One region of the Diaphorobacter sp. genome, then DNA from elsewhere that is predicted to be linked to it. Evidence: predicted binding sites of a transcription regulator. Region 1 holds the regulator's gene; each other region holds the start of a gene.
What was found. The regulator FNR, encoded in region 1, switches genes on or off when oxygen is low (the NO sensors DNR and NnrR bind a similar motif). The targets are predictions, from matches to a motif close to TTGATNNNNATCAA.
Positions count from the first base shown of each region.

Region 1 (5,822 bases):
AGCACATGCAGCATGGTCCAGACCGGACGCAGTGCGGCGCTGCCCTGGCTGAGCCACGCCAACTGCTCCATGGCAAATGCCGCCAAGGCGCCGGCCGCCCCGTAGCCGGCCAGGCGCCCCAGGTGAAATACGAAGGTCCGTTGCACCGCCCTGCCACGGGGCATCCATTGCATCGCCTGCAACGCACTGCCAGCAGGCGCATCACCAAGGCGGGTCAAACCGGCGCATGGCGCGGCGCACATGGCCAGGCAATGGGTGCCGCCCATCAGGCCCATCAGGAAAACCGTTGAAAGAAATGCAGGAAACATGGATTAGATGATGCGCGAGAAACGTGCCCGGTTGCGGTCTGCCTGCAGATACCTGTCGAACACCATTGCCACACCTCGCACGAAATACCAACCCAGCTCGGTGACTTGAACGCCCTCCCTGTCGATGTTCACAAGCCCTTGCGCCTGCATCTCCTGGAGCTGCTGTAACTCCGGTTCAAAATAGCTGCGAAAGTCAATGAGCCAGGATTGCTCCAGGGGTTCAAAGAGAAGCTCCCCCTGACACATCAGCGCCATGATGACCGCCCGGCGCACCAGATCGTCCCTGGTCAGCGCAAGGCCACGGGCCACGGGCAAGTGACCGTGATCGATTGCGTCGTAGTAGTCGTCAATCGTCTTGACGTTTTGGCTATAGGTGGCACCTACCCGTCCGATGGCAGACACCCCCAGTCCAATGAGATCGCAATCCGGCTGCGTGCTGTATCCCTGAAAATTGCGGTGCAAACGCCCCAGTCGCTTGGCGACCCCCAGGGCATCGCCTGGCAACGCAAAGTGATCCATCCCCACGTAAACGTAGCCTGCGTCCATGAAGACCTGAATCGAATTGGCAAGCATCGACAACTTGGCCGAGGCCATGGGCAGTTCGGCGGTGATGATACGGCGCTGCGCCTTGAAGCGTTCCGGCAGGTGGGCGTAAGCGTAGAGAGCGATACGGTCTGGACGCAATTGACTCACCCGCTCCAATGTCCGCCCGAAGGACTCGGGCGTTTGTCGCGGCAGCCCGTAAATCAAGTCCACGTTGACGGATTCGAACCCCAGCCTGCGGGCGCTCTCCACCAGTCCGAACACCTTGTCGGCCGGCTGGATGCGGTGAACGGCCTTCTGCACCTCGGGGTCGAAATCCTGCACACCAAAGCTGAGCCTGTTGAAGCCCAGCTGCGCAAGAAAGGCCAGTCGCTGCTCGTCCACGGTTCTGGGGTCCACTTCGATGGAGTACTCCCCGCCCGGAACCAGCACAAAGTTGCGCCGCAGCATGCCCATCAATTCGCTCAAGCCTTCGTCGGACAGGAAGGTGGGCGTCCCCCCGCCAAAGTGCAGCTGACTGACATGCTGCCCCACACCAAAGTGGGCGGTATGCAGGTCGATCTCGCGACTCAAGTAACGCAGATAGACCTCGGCCCGTTCCGGGTGCCGGGTGATGATCTTGTTGCAGGCGCAGTAGTAGCAAAGCGATTCACAAAATGGAATGTGAACGTAGAGCGAGAGCGGCAAGGCCTTGCCCACAGACCCCACGCGACGCTGCTGAAGCGCCAGGATGTACTCCTTCTCGCCAAACGCCTCCACAAAACGGTCTGCCGTCGGGTAAGAGGTATATCGCGGCCCTGGAACGTCAAAACGACGCAAGAGCTCAGTAGTGACTAAAGTCATGGCAGGATTCCTTGCATTAATGGGTCACTGTGCCGTAGAGTCCCCATGGCGTCCTTGACGGTGGTCAAGCACTCCAGAAGTCCATATGACGACAATCCGACTTTGACTAAAGTCTTCCAATGATCTGTAGCCTCTTGCATCCTCCTGATGCACCAGTGCAGACAGATGGCCAAAACAGGGGTTCCATGCACAACAACCTGCAATCCATCAAAGTTGCCTGCTCAAATTGCAACTTGCGCGAGCTATGCATGCCCGTGAGAGTGGATGATCAACAACTGAAACGTATCGATGACATCGTGGCGGTGCGACGCAAGGTCAAGCGCGGCGGCACGTTGTTTCGCAACGGCGAGCCGTTCACGTCCCTCTTTGCCATTCGCACCGGTTTTTTCAAAACCTGCGTGGCCACTGAAGATGGCCGCGATCAGGTCACCGGCTTTCAAATGGCGGGTGAAATCATCGGACTGGATGGCATCGTGAACGACCATCACACCTGCGATGCCGTTGCCTTGGAGGATGCCGAAGTTTGCGTCATGCCCTTCGATCGCATCGAAGAACTGTCTCGTGAAGTGACGGCGCTGCAGAACCACGTCCACAAGATCATGAGCCGGGAGATCGTGCGCGAGCATGGCGTCATGCTGCTGCTGGGCAGCATGCGCGCGGAGGAGCGTCTGGCGGCGTTTTTGTTAAACCTCGTTCAGCGTCTGCATGCGCGCGGGTTCTCTCAATCAGAACTGGTGCTACGCATGACACGCGAAGAGATTGGCAGCTACCTTGGCCTGAAGCTCGAAACCGTCAGCCGGACTTTCTCCAAATTCGCAGAAGAAGAGATCGTTGAGGTCAAGCAGCGCCACGTTCGCATCATGAATACCGATGCACTCAAGCGCATCGTGAACAGCCAGCAAGCCTGTCACTGAAGTCCGACGCAGCAGCGCGATCATCGGCAGGCGCCAGACTTTGGCTGCCTGCTGTGACCGCCCAGCACTTGTCACAAAACGAATTTGGCGCAATCAAGCGGGCGTTCGCCTTCTGGCACCGGACAGCGGTTGACTTCGAAGGGCGACATTGACAGCAAGGTGGTGAGCGCACTCGACGCCATGATGACCACCCAGAACACAAAAAAAGCAACGGTGTAGACACCTTGCCGCGAGAGGCTCACTGGCTGGTCAAACCATTGCAGAGCCTCTGGGTCAACAAAAGCGAACACCGCCATTTCCATGATTCCAGCCATGAGAAACGCGGGCCAGGCGATCCACATCAGTCGTTGCGTCCACATAGCGCACCTCCTTCGTATGACCACAGCCTAGCACTCTGCCCTTTGCAAGCAATGGGTAGTCACCCCATGATTACCCTCTGTGGAAGGCCACTTTTTTCATTCACCGGGGGTGATCCTGCGGCGGGGTCGCAGCGTGGTTGCGCCCTTTCATTGCAGGCGTCATAGCAGCGTCCTGGTTGTTTAACGTTTTGTTAATGTCCAGGCCGCGCTGGTAATAGTCTTCCGCGACGACTGGATCGGGCCGGGAGAGCGCAAGCCAAAGCGTGACAAATCCCGCAACGACGACGATCACCGGCCCGGAAATCACTAGCCATACATAACCGTGCTTCCACCAGGGTTGAGTCTCGTGCACCGCCTTGGTCAATGAGTTTGTAGACATTGCTATGAGCTCCCCACCCCTCTAGGGGGCATTTCAAAATACTGTTGAACCAGCCCCGATGCACCCAATTCAGCGCGGCACCAGAAAAACCGACTTTTCAGCTACCTGCGCTTTGTCGCCCTGGGCCTGAACATCAAAATACACAACGTGAGATCCTGGTGCGGCAGATCCATAAGGTATCTGCAACCGCACGGCCACCCAACGCGCCTCCGCAGGTCCAATATCCACGACAGAGTCCGACGCCACCTCCAGCCCATCCAGGCCCCTCACACTGATGACATAGCGCTGCGGCCCCTCTGTGGCATTCATGATTTGCAGGCGGTAAACATTCTCCAGTTTGCCTCCAGCCACGATGCGCGAAAGTGCTGCACGATCACGAACCACGTCCACCTTGAGCGGCGCCCGAACCACCAGACTTGCCAGCATGCCGACACACAGCGCAACCAGCACGGCGGTATATATCAGCACACGGGGACGCAGCACGCGCCTGAGCATCTGCGACTGAGTCCAATGATTCTTGACGCCATTTTGAGTAGAAAAGCGAATCAGCCCTCGCGGGTATTTCATCTTGTCCATCACAGTGTCACAGGCATCAACACACAACCCACAACCAATGCATTCGTATTGCAAGCCGTTGCGGATATCGATACCCGTGGGGCACACCTGTACGCACAGCGTGCAGTCAATGCAGTCGCCCATGCCCTTGGCCTTGTAATCAAGACTCTTGACACGCGGACCGCGGGGCTCCCCACGCTCAGGGTCATAGGTAACAATCAACGTGTCCTTGTCGAACATTGCGCTCTGGAAACGCGCATATGGACACATATATTTACAGACCTGCTCACGCAAATAGCCCGCATTACCATAGGTTGCAAACCCATAGAAAAACACCCAAAAAATCTGCCAAGTGCCTTGCAAGGCGAGTAGTTCACTGCCCAATTCGCGAATAGGCACAAAATAGCCGACAAAAGTAAATCCTGTCCAGAAAGCTACAGCAACCCAAACCAGTTGCTTCAGTGCTTTTTTCCAGATTTTCTCGAAAGTCCAAACCCCATTATCCAGGCGCATACGCGCGCTACGGTCACCCTCAATCTTGTGTTCAATCCACATGAATATCTCGGTGTAAACCGTCTGCGGACAGGTGAACCCACACCACAGCCGCCCTGCAACGGCCGTGAACAAGAAAAGCGATAAAGCCGAGATGATGAGCAGACCCGTAAGATAGATGAAGTCTTGCGGGTACAGAACCAACCCGAAAATATAGAAACGCCGTGCTCCCAGATCGAACAGCACCATCTGACGCTGCCCCCACTCGAACCACGGCAATCCATAGAAAACCAGTTGGGTCACAAACACCATCACCCAACGCCAGCGGGCAAACAACCCACTTATGGAACGGGGATAAATCTTTTTTTGCGCCTCGTAGAGTGAAATAACCTCTGTCTGACTGCTGTCGGCCGGCGCAGGGTTAATGGGAATCACCTTACGGGGCTGACCTTCGGCTGGCTTCATGATGGGGTCTCTAGGGGAAATTCAGCTTCCAACAAACAAAAAAGCCGGCACCCTCGCAAGAGCCACCGGCTGCTGATCGTGCATCAGCGCGTTGCGTCGGACTTGCGAGACAAGCCCCAGACATAAGCAGTCAGCACATTGATTTGCGCATCCGTGAGCTTGCCCGCCTGTGCAGGCATTTCGTTGGTTTTACCGACATTGATCATAGCCGTGATAGCCGCCTCGCCCCAGCCATGCAACCAGATGTCATCGGTCAGGTTGGGAGCGCCCAAGGCGAAGTTACCCTTGCCATCCATGCCGTGGCATGCCGCGCAAGCGGTGAACTTGGACTTGCCCAGCGATGCCTTCAGGGAGTCGTGCGGACTGCCCGACAGGCTCAGCACATAGTGCGCCAGGTTACGCACATCCTCTGGCGAGCCCACGGCCGCTGCCATGGGCGGCATCACGCCCACACGCCCTTCGACGAGGGTCTTGTGGATTTGCTCCGGGGCACCGCCATGCAGCCAGTCCCCATCGGCCAAGTTGGGAAAGCCCTTGCTGCCGCGCGCATCCGATCCATGACACTGCGCACAGTTATTCATGAACAGGCGCTCGCCAATGGCTATGGCAGCCGGGTCGGCAGCGAGCTCTTCGGTCTTCATGGAGCTAAACCGGGCATACAGTGGCTGCAACTCTGCCGTAGCTTTGTCAACCTCAGCCTGGTATTCGCCAAGCTGCGTCCACCCCAAACTGCCCTTGTAGGCACCCAGACCGGGATATGCCGCCAGGTAGCCCGCGCCGAATAGCAAAGTGATGACGAATAGCCACATCCACCAGCGCGGCATGGGGTTATTCATTTCAGTCAGGTCTTCGTCCCAGACGTGCCCGGTGGTGTTGTCTGCCGTGGACTCGACCTTCTTGCGCGAAGTGAGCCATAGCAACAGACCGCAGCCGACGATACCGACGATGGTGATTGCGGCTACGT
Region 1 covers NZ_JBFWLZ010000034.1:10,640-16,461, forward strand. The annotation lists gene AB7E35_RS11540 (sulfite exporter TauE/SafE family protein) at 1-308, opposite strand, end outside; gene hemN (oxygen-independent coproporphyrinogen III oxidase) at 312-1,694, opposite strand; gene fnr (fumarate/nitrate reduction transcriptional regulator Fnr) at 1,880-2,608, shown strand; gene AB7E35_RS11555 (hypothetical protein) at 2,680-2,967, opposite strand; gene AB7E35_RS11560 (FixH family protein) at 3,068-3,346, opposite strand; gene ccoG (cytochrome c oxidase accessory protein CcoG) at 3,416-4,858, opposite strand; gene ccoP (cytochrome-c oxidase, cbb3-type subunit III) at 4,942-5,822, opposite strand, start outside.

Region 2 (5,822 bases), on a different contig from region 1:
CACGCAGCCGAAGCTCGTAGCGCGCCACGAAGGCCGCGGCAGCCGCCACCATCGCGGCCAGACCGAACCAGGTGATGGCGTACACCAGATGGCTGTTGTTGAAGCGCACCACCGTCATGCCGGGCCTGGGCCAAGGGCCGGCGTGGATCGCGTCTGCATACCCTTCGGTGGGTGCGGGCGCGCGGGCGTCGGGGATGCCAGCATCGATGAAAAACGGCGCCGCATCGGCCAAGCCCTGCGCCTGCGCGATGGCGGCCACGTCGCGCGAATGCCAGCGCTGCTGCGCGGGGTCGTTGCGGCGCAAAAAGCCGCCGCCGGGTTCGCTCATGCGCAACAGGCCCCGCACCTGCGCGGCCTCGCCGTCGTGCACGCCTGGGCTGCCGGAGCCTGCCATCCACTGGCTGCGTTGCGACTGCGGAATGAAGCCGCGGTTGACCAGCACCTGGCCGCCACCGTCCAGCTGTAGCGGTGTGATGACCCAAAAGCCCGCCCCCAGCGCGGTCGTGGCCTGGGTCAGCACGGTTTTGCCTGCCAGCCAGCGGCCCTGCGTGCGCACCGGCTGGTATTCAAAGCCGGCGGCATCCACGCGCGGCCATTCGGCGCGCGGTGGCACAGGGGCGGGCGCTGCGCGCAGGCGCTGTTCCACGCGATCCATCAGGGCCAGCTTCCAGGCGCGCCGCTCCACCTGCCACCAGCCCAGTGCGCAGAAGACAACGAACAAGGCGATGCCCGCCAGAGCGAGCATCGCCATCGTCAGGTTGGAGTGCGCGCGGGAGCGCTGCGGCTCCATGGCGCGTGGGGCCTGCGGTGTCAATGTGCGCCAGGCTGGTGTGCCGGGGCGCCCTGGTGCTGCGCGGGGGCCATGGGGTTGGCGTGCGCGGGCATCATGTTGGCGTTCATGTGGAACATGACCCACAGCGTGCCGGCAATGGTGATGGCCAGGAACACCACAGTGAAGATGGTGGACAGCATGGTCCAGCCGCCCTGGATCTTGCCGTTCATGTGCAGGAAGTACACCATGTGCACCACCACCTGCACCATCGCGAAGATGCCCAGCACCAGCACGGCGGTGCTGCGGTTCTGGATCACGTCGCCCATCACCAGGGCAAAGGGAATCACGGTGAGGATGACCGCCAGGATGAAACCTTTGACGTAGTCGCCCTTGGTGACGTGCAGGTCGTCATGGTCGTGGCCATGGTCGTCGTGCCCGGCGTGGCCGGCGTGAATGTCGTGTGCGCTCATTTACAGCACCCCCATCAGGTACACAAAGGTGAAGACGCCGATCCAGACCACGTCCAGAAAGTGCCAGAACATGGACAGGCAGTTCAGGCGGCGCTTGTTTTCATGGATCAGCCCGTGCTTGCTGATCTGGATCATCAGCGTGACCAGCCAGATCAGGCCGAAGGTGACGTGCAGGCCGTGCGTGCCCACCAGCGTGAAGAACGACGACAGGAAGGCGCTGCGCTGGGGCGTGGCGCCCAAATGGATCATGTGCGCAAACTCGTACAGCTCGACGCCCAGGAAGGCCAGGCCCAGCAGGCCGGTGACTGCCAGCCAGGTCAGCGTGCCGCGCACGTTGCCCGCCTGCTTTTGCAGCATGGCAAAGCCGAAGGTGATGGACGACGTCAGCAGGAAGGCCGTGTTGATGGCCACCAGCGTCAGGTCGAACAGCTGCGCGCCCGTGGGGCCCGCGGCATAGCTGCGGCCCAGCACGCCGTAGGTGGCGAAGAGGGCGGCAAAGATGAGGCAGTCGCTCATCAGATAGAGCCAGAAACCCAGGGACGTGCCGTTCTCGGGGTGGGGCTCGTGTGCCAGGTGGTATTGGCGCGGGGCCAGGGCGGCGGCGCCGCCCGCGTGCAAGGTGGTGGTATCAGACATGGGCTGCTGCAAGCTGCTGGGTGCGTGCGTCTTCCGTGGCGGCCACGTCGGCTGCGGGGATGTAGTAGTCACGCTTGTAGTTGAAGGTATGGATGATCGAGGCCAGCACGGTCGCGGCGAACGATGCGATCGCCAGCGGCCACATGTGCCAGATCATCGCGAAGCCGAACAGGGTGGACAGCGCGGCAATCACCACGCCTGCGCCCGTGTTGGCGGGCATGTGGATCGGCTGGAAGCCGGTCAGCGGGCGCTGGTAGCCGTGCTTCTTCATGTCCCACCAGGCATCGATCTCGTGCGCCACGGGCGTGAAGGCAAAGTTGTACTGCGGCGGGGGCGAGGAGGTGGCCCACTCCAGCGTGCGGGCGTCCCAGGGGTCGCCAGTCACGTCGCGCAGCTGCTCGCGCTTGAGGTAGCTCACGATCAGCTGGATGAAGAAACTGGCAATGCCCAGGGCGATCAGGCCCGCGCCGCAGGCGGCGATGATGAACCAGATCTGCAGCGAAGGGTCTTCAAAGTGGCTCACGCGGCGCGTCACGCCCATCAGGCCCAGGATGTACAGCGGCGTGAACGCCACCCAGAAACCCACCAGCCAGAACCAGAACGAGCATTTGCCCCAGAACTCATCGAGCTTGTAGCCAAAGGCCTTGGGGTACCAGTAGTTGATGCCGGCAAACACGGCGAACACCACGCCGCCGATGATCACGTTGTGGAAGTGCGCGATCAGGAACAGGCTGTTGTGCAGCACGAAGTCGGCCGGGGGCACGGCCAGCAGCACGCCGGTCATACCGCCGATGGCAAAGGTGCACATGAAGCCCACCGTCCACAGCATGGGCACGGTGAAGCGGATGCGGCCCTTGTACATGGTGAACAGCCAGTTGAAGATCTTGGCGCCCGTCGGGATCGAGATGATCATCGTGGTGATGCCGAAGAAGGTGTTCACGCTGGCGCCCGAACCCATGGTGAAGAAGTGGTGCAGCCACACCAGGTACGACAAGATGGTGATACACACCGTGGCATACACCATGGAGGTGTAGCCAAACAGGCGCTTGCGGCTGAACGTGGCCACGATCTCTGAGAACACGCCAAAGCACGGCAGGATCAGGATGTACACCTCGGGGTGGCCCCAGATCCAGATCAGGTTCACGTACAGCATGGGGTTGCCGCCCAGGTCGTTCGTGAAGAAGTTGGTGCCCAGGTAGCGGTCCAGGCTCATCAGTACCAGCGCGGCCGTCAGCACCGGGAACGATGCCACGATCAGCGCGTTGGTGCACAGGGCAGTCCAGGTGAAGACGGGCATCTTCATCAGGTTCATGCCCGGCGCGCGCATCTTGATGATGGTGACGATCAGGTTGATACCCGACAAGGTGGTGCCCACCCCCGCCACCTGCAGCCCCCAGATGTAGTAGTCCAGCCCCACGCCAGTGTCTTGCGCCCCGAGGGTGGATAGCGCCAGCCAGCCGGAGGTGGAGAACTCGCCCAGGAACAGCGAGACCATCACCAGCACGGCGCCGCCGGTGGTCATCCAGAAGCTGAAGTTGTTCAGGAACGGGAACGACACGTCGCGTGCGCCGATCTGCAGCGGCACCAGGTAGTTCATCAGGCCCGTCACGAAGGGCATGGCCACGAAGAAGATCATGATCACGCCGTGGGCCGTGAAGATCTGGTCGTAGTGGTGCGGCGGCAGATAGCCCATGTTCTCGCCAAAGGCCATGGACTGCTGCAGGCGCATCATCACCGCGTCGGCAAAGCCGCGCAGGAACATGACCAGGCCCAGGATCATGTACATGATGCCGATCTTCTTGTGGTCGATCGAGCAGATCCAGTCGCGCCACAGCGGGCCCCACAGGCGGAACTTGGTGATGCCGGCCAGCATCACCATGCCGCCCAGTACCACCGCAATGAATGTCCACAGCACGATGGGCTCGTGCGCCATCGGGATCGAGTCCCAGGTGATGCGGCCCAACAGCCAGTGGGCCGGGGTAGTTTGTTCAGACAACATATCGAATCTCTTGGCTAGTGGGCCACCCGCCAGCTCGCGCCGGCAACGGACCCGTCAAAGTCACTGCTGGTTGGTTGCCTCAGGGGTGGCCGCAACCGGCTGCAGGGCAGCCAGAATCTGCGGCGCGTTGCTGGCGGTGCACACGTCCTGTGGCAGCGTCAGGCCGACGGCCTTGACATAGGCCTCGCCGCCACGCTCGTCGATGGCCATCATGTCGTGCATGCACATCTGGCCGTCTTCGACGCAGCGGTTGAGCACCTTGTCGTACAGACCGTCCTCGACCGCAGAAAAGCGCTGCACGGGGTCGCGCTGGCTGGGCTGGGCCAGTTGCAGGTAGGCAGCCTTGTCCAGGGGCTTGCCCTCGGTCTTGGCTTTGTCCACCCACTGCGCGAAGTCGGCATCGCTGAGGCCGTGGAACTTGAAGGTCATGCCAGAAAAGCCAGGGCCGCTGTGGTGCGAGGCCAGGCCGTTGTACACGCCGGGCTTGTTGATGACGGCGTTCAGCTCGGTCTGCATGCCGGGCATGGCGTAGATCATGCCGGCCAGATCGGGCACATAAAACGCGTTCATCGTCGATGTGGCGGTGAGCTTGAACAAAATTGGGCGATCCACCGGCGCTGCCAACTCGTTCACGGTGGCAATGCCTTGCTCGGGGTAGAAAAACAGCCACTTCCAGTCCATGGCCACCACCTGCACCTCCAGCGGGCGCACGTCTGCGGGCAGCGGGCGCTGTGCGTCGATGCGATCCAGAGGGCGGTAGGGGTCGAGCTTGTGGGTGGCGATCCAGGTCAGCGCGCCCAGGGCAATGATGATCAGCAGCGGCACGCTCCAGATCACCAGCTCCAGCGATGTGGAGTGATGCCACTCTGGGTCGTATTCGGCGCTGGTATTGCTCTGGCGGTATTTCCAGGCGAACAGCAGCGTCAGCACGATCACTGGCACGATGATGATCAGCATCAGCAAGGTGGCAGTCACCACCAGGTTGCCCTGCTGGGAGGCGATGTCTCCCGCAGGGTTCAGGACGACGGCCTTGCTGCAACCAGCCAGGCTGGCTGCGGCAAGGGCCGCGGCGAGCCAGGCGGGCCCGCGGAGTTTCTTCAGTTGGAGCATTGCAAAGGGCGTGTAAAAAACATGAACTGGCTTGCGCCGCCAGGGCAGCGCGAGGCTAGGTGTAAACGCGGATTACCGAACCGTCGGGAATTTAATACGCCTAGCAGCTTTGTCGATTGGACATTTTGTCCTGGGTCAAGGTTTTTGCTTGATCCGGGCCTTGCCCGGCTTGCGGGCGTTGCCGCACCGACGTTCCTGGCTGGTGGGCGTGCGGGTTTTCCCGCGCGGGGCGTCAGTGTAAGCGCACTTGTTGACCTACGGGCTTGCGTGTAGAACGTGAATGTGTCTGCAAAGCCCAAGGAGTACGGTCATGACTAGCGGTTCCATCGCATACCCCGTTCACGGCCCTGAGAGTGCGGCGTCGCTGTCGCACGCGCACACCGACGAAGACGTCACCCCGGGCGAGATTGCCGTGGGCGTGATCATCGGGCGCGCCTCCGAGTATTTCGACTTTTTCGTGTTCGGCATCGCCTGCGTGCTGGTGTTCCCGTCGCTGCTGTTTCCCTTCCTGTCGCGGCTGGACGGCACGCTGGCAGCCTTTGCCATTTTTGCGATTGCCTTCATCGCCCGGCCGCTGGGCACGGCGCTGTCGATGGCCGTGCAGCGCCGCTGGGGGCGCGGCACCAAGCTGACGGTGGCGCTTTTCCTGCTGGGCACCTGCACGGCCGGCATGGCCTTCTTGCCTGGCTACCAGACGGCGGGGCTGGCAGCTGCTGCGGCACTGGTGGTGCTGCGCTTTGGTCAGGGGCTGGCGCTGGGCGGCTCGTGGGACGGCCTGCCGTCACTGCTGGCCATGGCGGCGCCGCCCGAGCGCCGTGGCTGGTACGCCATGGTC
Region 2 covers NZ_JBFWLZ010000005.1:93,056-98,877, forward strand. The annotation lists gene AB7E35_RS03355 (SURF1 family protein) at 1-790, opposite strand, end outside; gene cyoD (cytochrome o ubiquinol oxidase subunit IV) at 811-1,242, opposite strand; gene cyoC (cytochrome o ubiquinol oxidase subunit III) at 1,243-1,878, opposite strand; gene cyoB (cytochrome o ubiquinol oxidase subunit I) at 1,871-3,877, opposite strand; gene cyoA (ubiquinol oxidase subunit II) at 3,938-4,987, opposite strand; gene AB7E35_RS03380 (MFS transporter) at 5,298-5,822, shown strand, end outside.
Region 2: the regulator FNR is predicted to act here: its motif matches at 5,113-5,126, upstream of cyoA (ubiquinol oxidase subunit II).

Region 3 (5,822 bases), on a different contig from region 1:
TGCAGCACGCGGCCCAGCTCGGGCCCGCCCTGCACCTGGTCGTGGCCCTGCACCTGGGGCAGGCGTTTCATGGCGGCCTCGGCCGCTGCCAGCAGGCCGGGCACGTTGGCGCCGGCGCGCTCCAGCAGCGCACGCGGGCCGTCGTCCTGGCGCAGCATGGCCGCCAGCAGGTGCACGGGTTCGATGTAGGCGTGGTCGTTGCCCAGCGCAAGCGACTGCGCGTCGCTCAGGGCTTCCTGGAACTTCGTGGTGAGTTTGTCCTGGCGCATGGTTCGTATCCTCCGAATTGCAATGCACTTGAGGCGTGGCCTGCCCGATTTCAAGACAGCATGCCCGCCAGCCGACTGACCTGAGCCTGTACCGGCTTCAGGCGCCATTGCCCCAAACAGCTATTTATTTGATAGCTGCCAGCGATTGATGAACAAGCGCTGGAGGCCTTTTTTTCTCATTCTTCTACCAAGCGCGGTGCAAGGTCAATGCCCAAGGCCCAAGCTTGGGCATCAGGCATTGCCCGCCGTGATGCCCCAGCGCGCCAGCGCCGCATCGTCGCTCACGCGAGCATCCACCCAGCGTGCGCCCTGCCCGGTTTGCTCCTTCTTCCAGAACGGCGCCTGGGTCTTGAGGTAATCCATGAGAAATTCGCAGGCCTGAAAGCTCTCACCGCGGTGCGCGCTGGTGACCGCCACCAGCACGATCTGGTCGAGCGGCTGCAGCAACCCCACGCGGTGGATCACCCGGGCGCCAAAGATGTCAAAGCGCCGCAGGGCCTCATCCACCATCGCCTCGATGGATTTTTCGGTCATGCCGGGGTAGTGTTCCAACTCCATGGTGGACACGCTGTCGCCGTCGTTTCGGTCGCGCACCGTGCCCACAAAGCAGCACACGGCGCCCACACGGGCGTCCTGGGCGCGCAGGGCTGCCAGTTCAGTCGAGACATCAAAGTCCTGGGTCTGGATGGAGACGCGGTTCATGGCAATGGGCAGGAGCAAAATCAGCGAATTGACCGGCACTTTAACGCCCCACCCTACTTTCACACCTCCCAATGGCAATCCAGACCCTCACCACCGACGACTACACGCTCTACCCCTCGCCGCGCAATGTGCACCGCGTGGTGTTCGAGTTCCAGACCTTCGTGCCCCAACCCTACGCGCTGATCGACCTGGCCAGCTACGCCCTTGCGGGACGCTACAGCCTGTTTGCCGCCCACCGCCGCGCCGACGGAAAAATGGGCCAGCTGGCCACCTTCGAGCTGGCAGCCGACCAGCAGCGCTTCGGGCGTCTCTTTGTGCCCGACTGATCGAACTCATGCACCGGCGTCAGCCCTGCCCTTGACCTGACTCAAAGACGCCCCGGCCTTGCTGGGCTGCAATCACCCCATAAGCCAACAACGGAGGATCCCCCCATGCAACTGCTCCAGCAACTCTTCACGACCGACGTGGGCCTGTTCAGCGCCATCGGCCTCGCTTTCATCCTGTGCATGGGCGGGTTTTTCATCTGGCTGTTCACTCGCGACGACGGCCCCAAGGGTGGTCAAAAACGCTGAGCGCCCTGCCCAGCCGGTCGCCCCGCCAGTTGCTGGCATCTTCACCCTTCCCCCACGGGCGCCGCGCTGTCACGGCGCAGCGCCTTTGTGCTGTTGCGCCGTGCACCACAATGGCCGCCATGCACGACGACAACCAGATCCTGGTCCCGCCCTCTTTCATTGCGCTGTTCAGCGACGCACGCGCGCGGCTTATGGCGCCAGCCGATGAGGTGCGGGCCCGCTATGAACTGTGCGAAGACCTGGCCTGCCATCTGGTCGAGCAGGCGCAGCTGCTCTACCACGGCGGCGCGCGGTCTGAAGAAGGCGTGCTGCTCGGCATTCACGCCGGACTGTCCGGGCCGGATGCGGGCGTGAGCGAGGGTGAGGCGCGCTGGATCACGCTGCGCCTGGCTGAACTGCTGGACTGGCGCAGCCCGGAGCTGCCGCTGCGGCCCGTGCAGCCCTGACCGGTTTCAAACGCTTCAGCCGCCGGTGACTGGCGGGAAAAAAGCCGCCTCGGCGCCCGCCTTCAGCGGGGTGGCGTCATGCGCCATGGTCTGGTTGAGGGCCATGCGCACGGCCCGGTCGCGAGCCAGGCAGGCGGCCCAGGGCTCGCCACGCGCGATGAGCTCGTCGCGCAGCGCGCCCAGAGTGGCAGCGCCGGTCTGCAGCGTTTCTTGCCCGGTGCCGACCGCCTCGCGGATGGAGGCGAAGTAACGCAGGGTGACGGTGATGGGGGCAGTCATGACAGCAGCTCCGCAAACGGCAAAAAACGCACGCGGTCGCCGCGCGCAATGGTCTGGCCCGCCGGGTTGTCCACCACACCGTCGGCCCAGGCCGCCGAGGTGAGCACGCCCGAGCTTTGGTTGGCAAACAGCTCCAGCGTGCCGTCCACCCCCTGGCGCACGCGCAGGAATTCACGGCGTTTATCAGCCCGGGGCCAGTCGAATCCAGCGGTAGCAGCTATTGCTTTAGGAGCAACATCACGCACCCCCTGCAGACGCAGCACAAAGGGGCGCACCAGCAGGCCAAAGGTGACGAAGCTGGACACCGGGTTACCCGGCAGGCCCATGAAGTGCGCGCTGCCGCTGCCGTGCGCAATCTGGCCGTAGGCAAAGGGCTTGCCCGGCTTCATGGCGATCTGCCACAAGTCCAGGCGCCCCAGGCTCTCCACCGCCGGCTTGATGTGGTCTTCCTCGCCCACGCTCACGCCGCCGCTGGTCAGGATCAAATCGTGCCCGCTGGCGGCCTGGCGCAGCGCGGCCACGGTGGCCTCGCGCCGGTCGGGCACTATTCCCAAGTCGCTCACCTCGCAGCCCAGGCGCAGCAGCATCGCACGCAAGAAAAACCGGTTGCTGTTGTAGATGGCGCCGGGCTTCATTTGCGCGGGCGGCACGTCGCCAGGCATGACCAGCTCGTCGCCCGTAGAAAAAAGCGCCACGCGGGGCCGGCGCGCCACCTGCAGGCGGCCTAAGCCGATACTGGCGGCCAGGCCCAGCTCGGCGGGGGTCAGGCGCGTGCCGGCCGCCAGTACCTGCGCGCCCAGGGTGATGTCCTCGCCCGCGCGGCGAATCCACTGACCCGGGGCCGGCACGGCATTCACGCGCACGCGCTCGCCGTCCAGCGCCTCGCAGTCTTCCTGCATCACGATGGCATCGGCCCCCGCTGGCACCGGCGCGCCCGTGAAGATGCGCGCCGCCGTGCCCGCCGCCAGCGGCGTGCCGAAGCTGCCCGCGGGAATGCGCTGCGACACCAAAAGCTCCACTCCCGATGCCGGCACGTCGGCGCAGCGCACGGCGTAGCCGTCCATCGAGCTGTTGTCGCTGGGCGGCACCTGCAACGGCGAGGTGGCGGCCTGCGCCAGCACGCGGCCGTCGGCGTCGAAGGTGTTGACGGTGTCGGTGCCCGCCAGGGGGGTGGCCTGCGCCAGCAGATCGGCCAGGGCCTCGTCCAGCGGCTTGAGGGGTGCGCGCGCTTGGGGGTTCATTCGCAAGCCTCCGCCCGATCGGGCACATAGTCAAACCGTGCCCCCTGCGCCAGCAGCCATTGCACCACGGCGTGGGGGTCATCCAGGTTCAGCAAGGGCAGCGCCGTGGGCAGGGGAGGCTGCGGCGCGTCGGATGCCACGGCGATGATGCGGGGGTCGTGCGGGTAGAGCGCGGGGCGCTCGCGATAGTCGTGGGAGGCTGCGCGCCAGATCTCGATCTTGGGCAGGTCGCTTTCCTTGAAGCCCTCCACCAGCACCCAGTCCACGCACGGGTCCAGCTCGGCCAGCAGCTCGTGCACGCTGGGCGCGCGCTGCTGCTCGAACTCGCGCATCAGGGCCATGCGCCGGTCGGAGGCCACTGCCACCTCGTAGGCGCCGGCCTCGCGGTGGCGCCAGGTGTCCTTGCCCACATGGTCGATGTCGAACTTGTGGTGCGCATGCTTGACCACCGACACGCGCAGGCCATGCAGGCGCAGCTCGGGGATCAGCTGCTCTACCAGCGTGGTCTTGCCGCTGCCTGAATAGCCGGCAAAGCCAACCACCTTCATCCGGGCACTCCTTTGGTTTCACTCATTTTTTAATAGCTTCCAGCGCTTGCCAGGCAATCGCTGGAAGCTATTTAGACCATTAATCGCAATGGGCTGCAATGTAGGCCTTGACCCGCTCCACATCCGCCGGCAGCAGTTGCACGCGCTTGGGGAGCTGCTCGATGCCCTCGAACCTGGCCGGGCGCTCGGGTGCGCGGCCCAGGGCCTCCTGGATGGTCTCGGCAAATTTGATGGGCAGGGCCGTCTCCAGCACGATCATGGGCACGGACGCATCGCCGCGGCGCTCACGCGCCACCTTCACGCCGTCGGCGGTGTGGGTGTCGATGATCTGGCCAAAGCGGTCGTAGGTGTCACGGATGGTGGCCAGGCGGTCGGCGTGCGTGCTCTTGCCGCTCTCGAAGCCGTATTTGGCGCGCGCGTCCGCGAACACGGGATCCGCCCCCAGGTCGAAGAAGCCCTGACGTGCCACGCCCTCGGCGAACAACTGGCGCGTGCGCCCGGCATCGCGGCCCAGCAGGTCGAACACGAAACGCTCGAAATTGCTGGCCTTGGAGATGTCCATGGACGGGCTGGAGGTCTCATAGGTCTGCGCGCTGCCACGCACGCGGTAGGCGCCGGTGCGAAAGAACTCGTCGAGCACGTCGTTCTCGTTGGTGGCCACGATCAGGCGGTCGATCGGCAGGCCCATCTGGCGCGCCACGTGGCCGGCGCAGATGTTGCCGAAGTTGCCGCTGGGCACGGTGAAGCTGACCTTCTGGCCGTTGGTTTCCGTCGCCTGGATGTAGCCCGCGAAGTAGTACACCACCTGCGCCAGCAGGCGCGCCCAGTTGATGGAGTTGACGGTGCCGATCTTGTACCGGGCCTTGAACGCGTGGTCGTTGGAGACGGCCTTGACGATGTCCTGGCAGTCGTCGAACACGCCTTCGATGGCGATGTTGTGGATGTTGGCGTCCTGCAGGCTGAACATCTGCGCCTGCTGGAACGGGCTCATGCGCCCGTGCGGGCTGGTCATGAACACGCGCACGCCCTGCTTGCCGCGCATGGCGTATTCGGCCGCGCTGCCGGTGTCACCGCTGGTGGCGCCCAGGATGTTGAGCTGCTCGCCGCGGCGGCCCAGTTCGTACTCGAACAGGTTGCCCAGCAGCTGCATGGCCATGTCCTTGAAGGCCAGCGTGGGGCCGTTGGACAGGGCCTCGATCCACAGGCCGTCTTCGAGGTGGCGCAGCGGCACGATCTCGCCGGTGCCGAACACCTCGGCGGTGTATGTCTTCTCGCACAGGCGCTTGAGGTCTGCGGGCGGAATGTCGTCGATGTACAGCGACAGGATGCGGAAGGCCAGTTCGGCGTAGCCTTGCGTGTGATAGGCGGTGCGCAGCGCGGTCAGCTCGGCGTCGCCGATCTGCGGGTAGCGCTCGGGCAGGTACAGGCCGCCGTCGGGCGCCAGGCCTTCGAGCAGGATGTCGCAGAAATGTTTGCGGTCCGGGTGGCCGCGGGTGGACAGGTACAGCATGGCTCGCAGCCCTTGTTAGTTGTTCAGCTCTTCCTTGCGGATGCGCGTGATGCCGGCCAGCACCGTGGGCAGGCCCTGGATCTGGACCAGCGCGCCGTCCATGTCGCCCTCGCGCGTGTCGTGCGTGAGGATGATCAGGTCGGTCTGCGTGCTGCCCTTGCCGCCCACCTCGTCGGCCTCGCGCTGCAGCACCGCGTCGATGCTGATGCCCGCGCCGGCCAGGATGCCGGTGATCTTGGCCAGCACGCCGGCCTG
Region 3 covers NZ_JBFWLZ010000030.1:24,188-30,009, forward strand. The annotation lists gene clpB (ATP-dependent chaperone ClpB) at 1-269, opposite strand, end outside; gene AB7E35_RS10935 (molybdenum cofactor biosynthesis protein MoaE) at 501-971, opposite strand; gene AB7E35_RS10940 (hypothetical protein) at 1,043-1,297, shown strand; gene AB7E35_RS10945 (DUF3149 domain-containing protein) at 1,403-1,543, shown strand; gene AB7E35_RS10950 (hypothetical protein) at 1,663-1,989, shown strand; gene moaD (molybdopterin converting factor subunit 1) at 2,005-2,268, opposite strand; gene AB7E35_RS10960 (molybdopterin molybdotransferase MoeA) at 2,265-3,509, opposite strand; gene mobB (molybdopterin-guanine dinucleotide biosynthesis protein B) at 3,506-4,057, opposite strand; gene thrC (threonine synthase) at 4,137-5,567, opposite strand; gene AB7E35_RS10975 (homoserine dehydrogenase) at 5,583-5,822, opposite strand, start outside.
Region 3: the regulator FNR is predicted to act here: its motif matches at 1,329-1,342, upstream of AB7E35_RS10945 (DUF3149 domain-containing protein).

Region 4 (5,822 bases), on a different contig from region 1:
AAATTGCCCAGGCCGCAGAACCAGTCGATCACGCGCTCGTCCTTGCGCGCATCCAGCAGGCGCAGCGCGCGCGTGACCAGCACGCGGTTGATGTGCGGGTTGACCTGCGTGAAGTCGGTGGGCTTGAAGGGCATGGTGATGCCAAAGTCGGGCAGCGCGTAGGCCAGCTGCTCGCCGCCTTCATCCAGCAGGTGCACCGTGTCCGGCCCCTTGGGCTGCAGCCACCACTGCACGCCATGCCCGGCGGCAAAGGCGCGCAACTTGTCCTTGTCGTCGGGCGACAGCGGCTCCAGGTGGCGCAGCACCAGCGCGGTGACGGTGTCGCCACAGGCCAACTCGATCTGCGGGCAGGTGTCGCGCGCGGCCAGGCTGCCGATCAAGGCACGCAGCGGCAGCAGCAGGGCATCGACATGCGGCGGCAATATCTTGCAGGTCTCCATGTCGGCGATGTAGCGGCTTTTGCGCTCATGAAAGCCCACCAGCACCTTGTCCTTCTTGGCCACGTAGCGCACCGACAGGCGTGCGCGGTAGCGGTAGCCCCAGGCCGGGCCCTCGATGGGGCGCAGGATGGTCTCGGCCTTCACCTTGGCCAGGTGCCAGAGGTTGTCCTCCAGCACGCGCTGCTTGACGGCCACCTGCGCCGCCACATGCAGGTGCTGCATCTTGCAGCCGCCGCAGGCGCCCGCGTGCAGGCCAAAGTGCGGGCAGCCGGGCTGCACGCGCTGGCTGGACTGGCGGTGCACTTCGGTCAGGCTGGCCTGCTCCCAATTGTTTTTCTTGCGGTGGGTGTTGGCGCTGACCAGCTCGGTGGGCAGCGCGCCGTCGATAAAAACCACCTTGCCGTCGGGCTTGCGCGCGACGCCCTGGGCGTCCATGTCCATGGCGGTGACTTCCAGCCAGCCGGGCGGAAGGTCGGTGGTGGTTTGCGGTGGGGGGCTGAATTCTGTGGGGTCGCTCATGGCCCGATTGTCTCAGGCTGGCCCTGCCCTGCAGGCCTGCGGGCGCCAGCCGCTCAGCCCCTGCAGGCCTGCGGGCGCCAGCCGCTCAGCCCCTGCCGGCCTGCGGCGCCCGTGCCGGTTGCGCCGGTTGCGCCGGTTGCACAGGTCGCAACATGGACGCGCCGCGCGAAGCCGCGCTGGTAGCCGTGAAGGGCAGGCGGTTGATTTCCAGCTCGCAGCCCTGGTTGTCCAGCGAGAACACCAGCGTGCCGCCCGGAGCGACCTGCGGCACGGTCTCGTGCAGGTGGCGCGACAAGTCCACCGGCGGAATCTGCGAGCGGTAGATGACTTGCTGGTCTGCGCCATAGACCAAATAGCACGCGGCCCAGGCACCTGGCGCGCACAGACCGGCCATCAATGCGGCCGCACCGGCCGTGGCAAAACGAATGGCTCGCATGGGAATCCCTTCTCTCTTGCTTTGTGGATGCGCGGGATTATTGCGGAGTTTTCCCCGGCATCCCAAGCGCCATCACGCGTCACAGACGAGATGACTTTCCGCACGAAAACACTCGGATTATCAAACGACTTGTTGATTGAATTTTTAAATAATCCCACACAGGTCTTTAGTTAATCAAACAAACCAATTTCGACCTCGCTGCAGGCAATTAATCTTTTGAGACCACGCGCATTTCACAAAAATCGACGCATGCGCATTTTTTGTGCACAAATCCCTGGTAGGCAGCAACCACCAAACGTTAATCGTGACCAGAAAAGGCCTGGCACCCACCCACTGGGGCGAGAGGTTGGCGCGAGTGTGCGCCTGCGCGGCGTACAGCGAGCCGATTACTGTCACCTTTTCCAAAGGAAATCAACCTGAATATCCGGCAAACCGTTTGACACTGGTCAAGCAAAGAATCGGGGGGTGGGATCAAAATGCATTCACGTAGTGAGCACTCAAAGAAGAAATTTATGTCAAAAACCTCCCCCCCTCTGACTGCCGGCGCAGCCCCTCAACCGGGCAAGCGCACCTTCCTGCAAGAACTCGTCGGCCTGGCCACCGCCTTTGGCCTGGCTGGCGCCAGCCAGGCCGCCACGCCCTTCGCGCCGGGCCAGCCACAGCGCCGCCCCGGCATGGAGGGCAAGCGCTTCGGCATGCTGGTGGATCTGCGCAAGTGCATCGGCTGCCAGGCCTGCACGGTGAGCTGCTCGGTGGAAAACCAGCCGCCCATCGGCCAGTTCCGCACCACGGTGCTGCAGTATGAGATCAACAAGGACGACGGCAGCGCGCCCGCCATGGTCAGCCTGCCGCGGCTGTGCAACCACTGCGACGAGCCGCCCTGCGTGCCCGTGTGCCCGGTGCAGGCCACCTTCCAGCGCACCGACGGCATCGTGCTGGTGGACAACGAGCGCTGCGTGGGCTGCGGCTACTGCGTGCAGGCCTGCCCGTACGACGCGCGCTTCATCAACCACGAGACGCAGACCGCCGACAAGTGCACCTTCTGCGAGCACCGCCTGGAGGTCGGCCTGCTGCCCGCCTGCGTCGAAAGCTGCGTGGGCGGCGCGCGCGTGATCGGCGACCTGAATGACCAGGGCAGCGAGATCAACCGCCGCATCGCCGAGCACACGCAAGACATCAAGGTGCTCAAGCCCGGCATGAACACTTCGCCGCGCGTGTACTACATCGGACTGCCCGATGAGTTCGTCAACGGCGTGGACGGCCAGGCCAGCGTGCGCCTGCTGTCCGACCACTGAACCCCAAGGAGCGCACCATGCAAATCATCGAACTCCTGACCCCGCACTACGAGGCGGCCTGGCTGCCCTGGGCCGTGCAGTATTTCTTCCTGGTCGGCGTGGCCACCGGCGCCGCCATACTGGCCGCGCTTTGCGCCTGGGGCAAGGACGGCGGCACGCTGCAGCGCCTGCTGCCCGCCGCCGTGCTGACGCTGGCCGTCAGCAGCATTGCCGCGCCCGTGTCGCTGCTGGCCGACCTGCACCAGCCCGCGCGCTTCTGGCACTTCTATGCGCACTTCACGCCGTGGTCGTGGATGTCGGTCGGCGCGCTGCTGCTGCCCGTGTTCGTCACGCTCAGCGTGGCGATGTGCGCCGCCTGGTGGCTGGGCAGGCCCGGCTGGATGCGCCTGCTGGCGCCGCTGCTGGTGGTGTCGGCGCTCACCATTTCGGTCTATACCGGCGCCGAGATGATGGTGGTGCGCTCGCGCCCGCTGTGGAACACGCTGTGGGTGCCCGTCAACCTGGCGCTGACCGGCTGGCTGGCCACCGTGGGCGCGGCCTTCGTGCTGGAGCGCTTTCTGCCCGCCACGCTGCGCCCCGGCGCTGAAGCGCTGCAGACGCTGCGCGGCATGGGCCTGGCGCTGGCCGGCGCGCTGCTGGTGGTGGCGCTGGCCTGGGTCGCAAGCGGCTTGGGCGGCGACAGCCCATCCTTCAGCGCCGCGCTGCGCCTGTGGAACGACTTCCCCGTGTGGCGGCTGACGATGATCGGCTCGGCCATTGGCGGCGCGGCCGTGCTGGGCGCGCTGCTGCGCGGGCGCCACCGCCTGCATGCCAAGGGCTACACGCTGGTGCTGGGCCTGGGGCTGGCGGCCGCCGCCTGGGCCTTCCGCTGGGCGCTGTTCATGGGTGTGCAGGGTGTGCCCAAGTTTGGCGCGGGCCTGTACCTGTACCACATGCCACTGGGCGGTGACGGGCTGCTGGGCATGGTGGGCGTGGCGGGCCTGTGCGTGGCGCTGGTCGGGCTGGCCAGCTGGGCGCTGGAGCTGTTCCCGGCACGCAACGCCCCCGCAACCACTGCCGCCTAAGATTGATAACCAAATCGGCCTCTAACGCAATAAAAGCAAGCGCTGGCAGCTATCAAAATCAAAGTGATATCCGCTGGCGCTGCACCTGAAAGCGCAGACCATGACTGACAAGAACAAGCACCCCACCCCTGAACCACAGGACAACCCCGACACCCAGCGCCGACGCCTGCTGCTGCGCGGCGGCGCCGTGGCCGGCGGCCTGGCGGCCTTTGCCGCCGGCTATGGCGAGACCGTGGCCAAGGGCGCCAAGGGCCTGGTGACCGGCACGTCCGGCACCGCCACGAAGAGCGCCACGCGCGGCAACTCGCTCACGCCCGAGTTCCGTATCGACCCCATGACCGGCCAGCTCACCACCCAACCGGGCCAGGTGGTCAGCCCCAGCAGCTGCCTGGGCTGCTGGACGCAGTGCGGCATCCGCGTGCGCGTGGACACGGCCAGCAACAAAATCATCCGCGTGGCAGGCAACCCCTACCACCCGCTGGCCACCACGCACCACGCGCCCATGGAAACGCCGGTGCGCGAGGTGTACGCCATGCTGGGCGGCGACAACGGCCTGGAAGGCCGCGCCACCAGCTGCGCGCGCGGCTCGGCCATGCTGGAGCACCAGACCGCCGCCCACCGCGTGCTCACCCCGCTCAAGCGCGTGGGCCCGCGCGGCTCGGGCCAGTGGAAGAGCATCTCGCTGGAACAGCTCGTCAAGGAAATCTGCGAGGGTGGCGACCTGTTCGGCGAAGGCCATGTGGACGGCCTGGCCGCCATCCGCGACGTGCAAACGCTGATCGACCCCGAGAACCCCGAGTACGGCCCCAAGGCCAACCAGCTGCTGGTGACCGACGCCTCCAACGAAGGCCGCACGCCGCTGATCAACCGCTTTGCGCGCCAGTCCTTCGGCACGGTGAACGTGGCCAACCACGGCGCCTACTGCGGCCAGACCTACCGCGTGGGCACGGCTGCTGCACTGGGCAACATCCCCGGCATGCCGCACGGCAAGCCGGACTGGAAGAACTCGCGCTTCGGCCTGTTCCTGGGTACGGCGCCGGCGCAGTCGGGCAACCCCTTCCAGCGCATGGGCCGTGAGCTGGCCGAAGCCCGCTCGCGCGAAGACGACGCCTACCGCTACGTGGTGGTGTCGCCCGTGCTGCCCATGTCGTCCAGCCACGCGGCGGGCGACAACAACCGCTGGCTGCCCATCAAGCCCGCCACCGACCTGGCACTGGCCATGGCGCTGATCCGCTGGATCATCGACAACGAGCGCTACGACGCCAAGTACCTCACCCAGCCCGGCCCGGCCGCCATGGCCGCCGCCGGTGAGGCGAGCTGGAGCAACGCCACCCACCTGCTCATCAACGACCCCAAGCACCCGCGCTACGGCCAGTTCCTGCGCGGCGCCGACCTGGGGCTGCCCATGCCCGAGCCGGTGGACGAGAAGACCCCGGCCGAAGACGTGTACGTGGTGCAGGTGGCCGATGGCAACGGCGGCTTCAAGCTGGTGCCCCACACCGTGGCCCAACCGGCCGAGCTGGTGGTGGAGCGTGAATTCACCCCGATCAAGGCGGCAGATGCCACCGAGGAGCCCAAGCCGGTTGCCGTGTGCACATCCTTCGGCCGCCTGCGCGAGGAAGCGCGCCGCAAGACGCTGCAGGAATACTCCGACCTGTGCGGCGTGCCGGTGAAGGACATCGAAGACCTGGCGCGCGAGTTCACCAGCCACGGCAAGCAGGCCGTGGCCAACTCGCACGGCGGCACCATGAGCGGCGCGGGCTTCTACACCGCCTACGCCATCGCCATGCTGAACAACCTGATCGGCAACCTGAACGTCAAGGGCGGCTGGGTGCTGGACGCAGGGCCGTTCGGGCCGTTTGGCCCTGGCCCGCGCTACAACTTCGCGCAGTTCGAGGGCGCGGTCAAGGCCACGGGCGTGGCGCTGTCGCGCACGCGCTTTCCGTACGAGAAGACCAGCGAGTTCAAGCGCAAGAGGGAAGCCGGCCAGAACCCCTACCCCGCCAAGGCGCCCTGGTATCCCGCACCCGGCGGTATGAGCAGCGAAATGCTGGCCGCCGGCCTGCTG
Region 4 covers NZ_JBFWLZ010000013.1:48,068-53,889, reverse strand. The annotation lists gene rlmD (23S rRNA (uracil(1939)-C(5))-methyltransferase RlmD) at 1-959, opposite strand, end outside; gene AB7E35_RS06750 (hypothetical protein) at 1,045-1,395, opposite strand; gene dsrO (sulfate reduction electron transfer complex DsrMKJOP subunit DsrO) at 1,908-2,690, shown strand; gene nrfD (NrfD/PsrC family molybdoenzyme membrane anchor subunit) at 2,708-3,754, shown strand; gene AB7E35_RS06735 (tetrathionate reductase subunit A) at 3,855-5,822, shown strand, end outside.
Region 4: the regulator FNR is predicted to act here: its motif matches at 1,832-1,845, upstream of dsrO (sulfate reduction electron transfer complex DsrMKJOP subunit DsrO).